Regions from separate parts of the Bacillus sp. FSL K6-6540 genome, predicted to be linked through region 2. Evidence: a T-box and tRNA genes for the amino acid it is inferred to sense, from the RefSeq annotation. Region 2 holds a T-box; the other holds one or more tRNA genes.
The links. The T-box of region 2 lies ahead of leuS (leucine--tRNA ligase). A T-box ahead of a tRNA ligase gene usually reads a tRNA of that ligase, here a tRNA-Leu.

Region 1 (3,409 bases), on a different contig from region 2:
CTCATAAGTCTAGAAAAGATATCACTTCTTAAAAAAACTATTAAAGAAAGATTGACTTTTACGTGTTTATATGAACTTTTATGAAATTCATCTGTAATTTTATGAACAACATTCAATAGTCCTGATAATAATTGACTCATACTTTCTAGATCAGCACTATCATTCCATCCCTTGTCTAGGTTATCTATTAAAATAGTAACTTTCTCCTTATCCTCCAAAACCATCCCCAGATGATTTCTTAACTCTCTTATCATAGTTTCATGTAAATATTCACTTACTCTTAATCTACTTTCTTCCATACTCTCTTCGGCTGATATAGAACTTAAGTTTTTAACTACATTTTCAAGCCTTAATGTAAAATCAGCGTTTATTATTCTTTCGTGTGTCTTAACAAAACTTATAAAATTATCTTCCCCTTCAGTTTTTTGATAATGAAGAGGTAAATTATCAAGAAACTCAAAAAACTGTCTACCTATCTCAGTGTATATTAGAAATTTCCATACACTCTCTATTAAGTGCCCTTGTTCTGATCCTTTCTTTAAGCTGCTAATAATTTTTAATACACCTTCAAATTCATGACCTTGTGGCTGAATAGATACCACAAAATTTCTCTTGTCATCTCTCATTTCACTGCGAATTTTAATTAAATTCGCAGTTTTCCCAGTACCTTTTCGTCCTACAAATAACACTTGTTGTGCATTTAACGCTTCTTTATACTCAGCAGTTTCTAGAAAATACTCGATTAAATCATGATTTTCATTTTCTGCTACATGATCACCTATTAAAAGGTTCGATAACTTTCCTAGAGCTTTTTTTTCTTGTTTAAACTCTGAATGCTCTGAACTTTTCTCATTGAATTTGTTAACAATTGGTTCAAACCATTCTTTAAATAATGATTCACATTCCTCTGTATTCCTATGCGTCTTTAAAATATCCTCAAAATCCAATGGAGATTTAAACGGATCATGAGCTAGCAATAAAGTTTTTTTACCTAACCCAACTGACAAACCCGCTATAAGAGATTTTCTCGCAGTAATCAATGGCTTATCTTCTTTAGTATCCTTATTGTGAAAATGTATTACTGTTCCTAAAGCATTCGGCAATAAATTTAGATACCACCTTAATTGTTCACGTCCCTCATAAGGATCATCCATCTTTTTTGGTAATCTTGATTTATTTATTATAGAGTCTATTCTGCTCGACTCATTTGTATTGACCTCGCATTTCATATATATTAAATTACTGTTTATTTCTGCATGTTCAGGTCTAAGGTCAATTTTAGTTAATGTTCTGTACGGGTTATCGTGATAAAATTTTTCAACAAGCTGATCAGAATTTTCGTAACCATTGTAACCAATAGTAGTAATAGCACTTAACATTTTGTAATTTTTAACAGAATCACGATGTGCAGTATTTAGGGTAATCCATATTTTTTTTTCTTTTGCAATAGCATAACCTAGTTCATACAGTACATTAGGATTTAAGTATGTAAGATCACACATAAAAAGGTCACATTGTTCAATTGCATTTAAAATGTTATCTATTATAAATTTTCCAGAAATCTCGTAATCTTCCCATGTTGTAATTTTAATAGATCGTCCTCTATTGATTTCCTCAACTGATTCACGAATATTTTGTAATAAGTCATCCCTATGTGATGGATATGCATAAAAAGCCTTGGGAATTGCCATTGTCAACATCTCCTTTGAATTAATTATATCACCTAGAGATTTTTAACAAAAGAATTTATTGGAACAAATTCCATTTTTGGTTAGACACCGTTCTTCCATTGCTCAAGGCTCAGAAATTTAACCGCTATGGACACAGAAACAAAAAAAATTTCGATTTGGAGACTTACTATAGGTAACTGGTGAGTTTTGGTGAGCAACTCTTCTCTCATAGCCGTATTTCCGCACAAAAAAATAATACCAAAGGTGGTTAAACCCTTGGTATTATTGGGATGCGGCCGAGAGGACTTGAACCTCCACGGGTTATTCACCCACTAGGCCCTCAACCTAGCGCGTCTGCCATTCCGCCACGACCGCGTGATCATTAAATTGTGTTTGTGCTGGTTTAGTAGGCTCTTAACCTAGTAAAACCGATTTGCGTGCACTTTGTAAATAAAGTGCGGGTGAAGGGACTCGAACCCCCACGTCGTAAGACACTAGATCCTAAGTCTAGCGCGTCTGCCAATTCCGCCACACCCGCAAAAAGACAAATGGTGAGCCATGAAGGACTCGAACCTTCGACCCTCTGATTAAAAGTCAGATGCTCTACCAACTGAGCTAATGGCTCTTACTATTAGATTTCAAAAATAAAAATGGCTGGGCTAGCTGGATTCGAACCAACGCATGACGGAGTCAAAGTCCGTTGCCTTACCGCTTGGCTATAGCCCAACGAAATGGAATGACCCGTACGGGATTCGAACCCGTGTTACCGCCGTGAAAGGGCGGTGTCTTAACCGCTTGACCAACGGGCCGATGGTTGAGAACTTATATCGAAATCTTATGGCGGAGAAGGAGGGATTTGAACCCTCGCGCCGCTTACGCGACCTACACCCTTAGCAGGGGCGCCTCTTCAGCCACTTGAGTACTTCTCCAATATGGCTCCACAGGCAGGATTCGAACCTGCGACCGATCGGTTAACAGCCGATAGCTCTACCACTGAGCTACTGTGGAATAATGAGACAAGACTTATTATATCAGCCTTGATTTGCAGTGTCAAGAGGTAAATGTTTTTATTTATCTCTCGTGACGACTTTTATAATGTAACATAGGCTTGCCATATTCGTCAACCTTTTTCACGAAAAAATTCTTTTTATTTTTCCGCGGCATTTTCCGCATCTGTAACTGTCAGGGTTCATGGCGCGCTTCTTTATATACTGTTGGCCGCAGGCCGTACAGATATACATATAAGTTTTTTTGTTTTCCGCTTTTTTCTTAAGGGGTGTACAGAACCTCGGCGCGTTGACCTGCTGCAGTAGCATTCTAAAATCTCTGTCTCTGTGCTTGTACCCTTTTCCTTCAAGGTGGAGATGATAATGGCAGAGCTCGTGCTTGATGATGCCGATCAGCTCCTCCCTGCCGTGTTCAATCAGATATTTTCTGTTCAATTCAATGTTATGAGAGGTTAACAGGTACCTTCCGCCCGTGGTTTTAAGCCTGTCATTAAAAAGCGCCTGATGGCGGAACGGCTTTTTAAAATATGTTTTAGAAATATCCTCTGTCAGCTTTTGAAGCTCTATATTATCCATGGTGCACCTCACTTAAAAAACATTGAACGGGACAATTCACCGTTCGCATACAATATGGTAATCACCGTCCCTCTTATGATAAAAGCTGAGGAGGAATGAGCCTATGCCAAATTGGCTTAAAAAGCAGATGCAAAAAGCGTTCCTTGAAAAAGATAA
Region 2 (3,409 bases):
CCAGGTGCTGGAAGATGCCGAAGTTCATCTGGTGGCGGCTGCCGCCATTCCTTCGGAGAGATGCGAGCTTGGCCTGAAGGTCATGTCGCACGGCAAGGATTATTTCACGGATAAAACGCCGTTCACCACGCTGGAGCAGGTGAACGCTGCACGCGCGAAAGCCGCGGAGACGGGCAAGAAATACATGGTCTATTACAGTGAACGGCTGCATGTGGAGAGTGCCGTCCATGCCGGGAAGCTGATTCAGGACGGGGCGATCGGGCGAGTGGTGCAAGTGATGGGAACCGGACCGCACCGTTTGAATGCGTCCTCCCGCCCGGACTGGTTTTTCCGTCATCAACAGTACGGGGGCATCCTGTGTGACATCGGCTCCCACCAGATCGAACAATTTTTGTTTTATGCGGGATGCCGCGATGCCAAGGTGCTCAGCAGCAAGGTGGGCAATTATGCGAATCCGGAATACCCCGAGCTGGAGGATTTCGGAGATGCAACGCTGGTGGGAGACAATGGAGCCACCAATTATTTCCGCGTCGATTGGCTGACGCCCGGAGGACTTGGCACTTGGGGCGACGGCAGAACCTTTATTCTGGGAACGGAAGGATACATCGAGCTTCGCAAATACATCGATATCGCAAGGCATCCGCAGGGGGATCATCTGTACTTGGTTAACGGTGAAGGAGAGTTTCATATGGAACTCCAGGGGAAAGTGGGCTATCCGTTTTTCGGGGAGCTTATCCTGGACTGCCTGGAACGCACGGAACATGCCATGTCCCAGGAGCATGCCTTCAAGGCCGGAGAATTGTGCGTGATTGCCCAAAATGAAGCCGTGCGCATTCCCTAAAATCATTTATAATAGAGAAAACCCCGTTACGTTGAGGGTTGGGGGTTAGACGACTCCAAAATCGCTAAAGGGGCGATTCTCTAAATGACCTCATCTGTCGATATGATGCCAGGCTTTGACCGCATGCAGCTTCAAGCGCCGTTCGATCTGACCTATTACAATGAACAGCCGCTGTCGGGAGGGCAGTTTCACTCGCATGCTTTTTATGAAATTTATTATTTCCATGAGGGACGCTGCACGTATTTGATCGGCGATTCCGTGTTCACCCTGAAACCGGGGGATCTGCTCCTGATGAACGGGCTTACGCTGCACTGTCCGAACGTTGAACCCGATTCCAGATATGTCAGGAGCATTCTGCATTTTGATCCGGCCTGGATCTGCAGGGGGCTTTCGGAGACGGCCAAATCGATATTGCTGGACCCCTTCGAAACGCTGCGGAATCATCGCATGACGCTGACGGGGGAGAACCGGGAAGAATTCGAAGGGATGCTGGCCGATATACACCGCTTGTCGTCCTCCACGGCCGGCTTTCGCCAAGAGCGGATGACCCTTCGAATCCAGGAGATGATGTACGTCATCGCCGACTGGTGCCAGGCCGCCGTGCAGGATCACGACTCGATCTCGGAGAAGGAGCGGCATGTCCAGCATGTCGTGTCGTTTGTCGAGGAAAATTATATGCTGGATCTGACGCTGGAGGGAATCGCCCGCGACATGCATATCACGAAACACTATTTATCCTCCTTATTCAAGGAAGTAACCGGAACGACGGTGTTCAAATATGTGTATCACCGGCGGATCAACCAGGCAAAAATCATGCTCAGGCTCCACCCCCATCTGAGCATAACGGAGATCAGCCAGGCGTCCGGTTTCAAGCATTTGGCCCATTTCAGCCGGATGTTCAAGGCCATGGTCGGGACCACGCCAGAACATTACCGCAAAAGCGGAGAAGAGCTTTCGTTGACTTGACCGCGCTTTTTGGGTATAATAGCCACATTAAAACGGTAATATGAACGCGATGATGAGGATCAATCGTTCCAATTTCGATCATGCAGAGAGCCGGTGTCTGGTGAAAACCGGTTGACGATAGGGATGAACTCGCCTCGGAGCAATGGTGTTAACCCGGCCGTCGGAGGGCTGTATTCCGACAGAATCGGCCGATGAAGCATCGTCGTCTTATCCGCGATAAGGATGCAAAGGGAGCGAAAGGCAAAGCATGCCTTTGGCTAACTAGGGTGGTACCACGGGAATCAAACCTCTCGTCCCTAGCGATCAACGCTATGGATGATGAGGTTTTTTTGTTTTTTTGGGCAATGGCGCAGGCCTTGCCTCTCGACTGTGAAGGAGGAGCAATGAAGTATGACGGACAATCAACCAACCAGCCACGGCTACCAGCCGCAGGCCATCGAACAGAAGTGGCAGCAATACTGGGATGAGAACAAAACCTTTAAAACGGAAGAAACCTCGTCCAAACCGAAATTTTACGCGCTGGATATGTTTCCGTACCCATCGGGTGCAGGCCTGCACGTAGGTCACCCGGAGGGATACACGGCAACGGACATCGTGTCCCGCTACAAGCGGATGCGCGGATACAACGTGCTTCATCCGATGGGATGGGACGCCTTCGGCCTGCCGGCAGAGCAGTATGCGATGGACACGGGCAAACATCCGCGGGAGTTCACCGTGCAGAATATCGATACGTTCCGCCGCCAGATCAAATCCCTCGGGTTCTCGTATGACTGGGACCGCGAGATCAGCACCACCGATCCGGAATATTACAAATGGACGCAGTGGATCTTTATCCAGCTCTATAAACGCGGCTTGGCCTATGTGGCCGAGGTTCCGGTGAACTGGTGCGAAGCGCTCGGCACCGTGCTGGCGAACGAAGAGGTCATCGACGGCAAGAGCGAACGCGGAGGCCATCCGGTCGTACGCAAGCCGATGCGCCAATGGATCCTGCGCATTACCGAATATGCGGATCGCCTGCTGGAGGATCTGGACGAGCTGGACTGGAGCGAAAGCCTGAAGGATATGCAGCGCAACTGGATCGGCAAATCCACGGGCGCCGAGGTCCGTTTTGACATCGAAGGGTATGATGGTCATCTGGAGGTGTTCACCACTCGTCCGGATACGCTGTTCGGGGCAAGCTACTGCGTCCTGGCACCGGAGCATGACCTCGTGGACAAAATTGCGACAGCCGATCAGCGTGAAGCGGTGAAGGCTTATCAGGATCAGGCAGCACGTAAAAGCGACCTGGAGCGGACGGATCTGGCCAAGGATAAAACCGGCGTATTCACGGGCGCGTATGCCGTCAATCCGGTAAACGGCGCCAAGGTACCGATCTGGATCGCGGATTACGTGCTTGCCGGCTACGGCACCGGTGCCATTATGGCGGTTCCGGGACATGACAGCCGGGACTGGGAGTTTGCGAAGCAATTCGGTCTTCCGATCATTGAAGTCGTTCAAGGCGGAAACGTCGAGGAGGAAGCATATACCGGCACCGGCGCGCACGTGAATTCCGGCTTCCTGAACGGGCTGGATAATGAAGCGGCTATTCAGGCGATGAATGAA

Region 1: it encodes a tRNA-Leu, which carries the amino acid that the T-box ahead of leuS (leucine--tRNA ligase) is inferred to sense. The anticodon was not compared.

The regions. Positions count from the first base shown of each region.
Region 1 covers NZ_JBBOXH010000002.1:1,383,654-1,387,062, reverse strand. Annotated here, with positions in the region: gene MHH82_RS39500 (P-loop ATPase, Sll1717 family) at 1-1,691, opposite strand, end outside; tRNA gene MHH82_RS39495 (tRNA-Leu) at 1,962-2,045, opposite strand; tRNA gene MHH82_RS39490 (tRNA-Leu) at 2,127-2,208, opposite strand; tRNA gene MHH82_RS39485 (tRNA-Lys) at 2,220-2,295, opposite strand; tRNA gene MHH82_RS39480 (tRNA-Gln) at 2,322-2,396, opposite strand; tRNA gene MHH82_RS39475 (tRNA-Glu) at 2,408-2,479, opposite strand; tRNA gene MHH82_RS39470 (tRNA-Ser) at 2,509-2,599, opposite strand; tRNA gene MHH82_RS39465 (tRNA-Asn) at 2,604-2,678, opposite strand; gene MHH82_RS39460 (SprT family protein) at 2,801-3,253, opposite strand; gene cmpA (cortex morphogenetic protein CmpA) at 3,357-3,409, shown strand, end outside.
Region 2 covers NZ_JBBOXH010000001.1:2,051,530-2,054,938, forward strand. Annotated here, with positions in the region: gene MHH82_RS08975 (Gfo/Idh/MocA family protein) at 1-841, shown strand, start outside; gene MHH82_RS08980 (AraC family transcriptional regulator) at 926-1,807, shown strand; T-box leader at 1,848-2,108, shown strand; gene leuS (leucine--tRNA ligase) at 2,198-3,409, shown strand, end outside.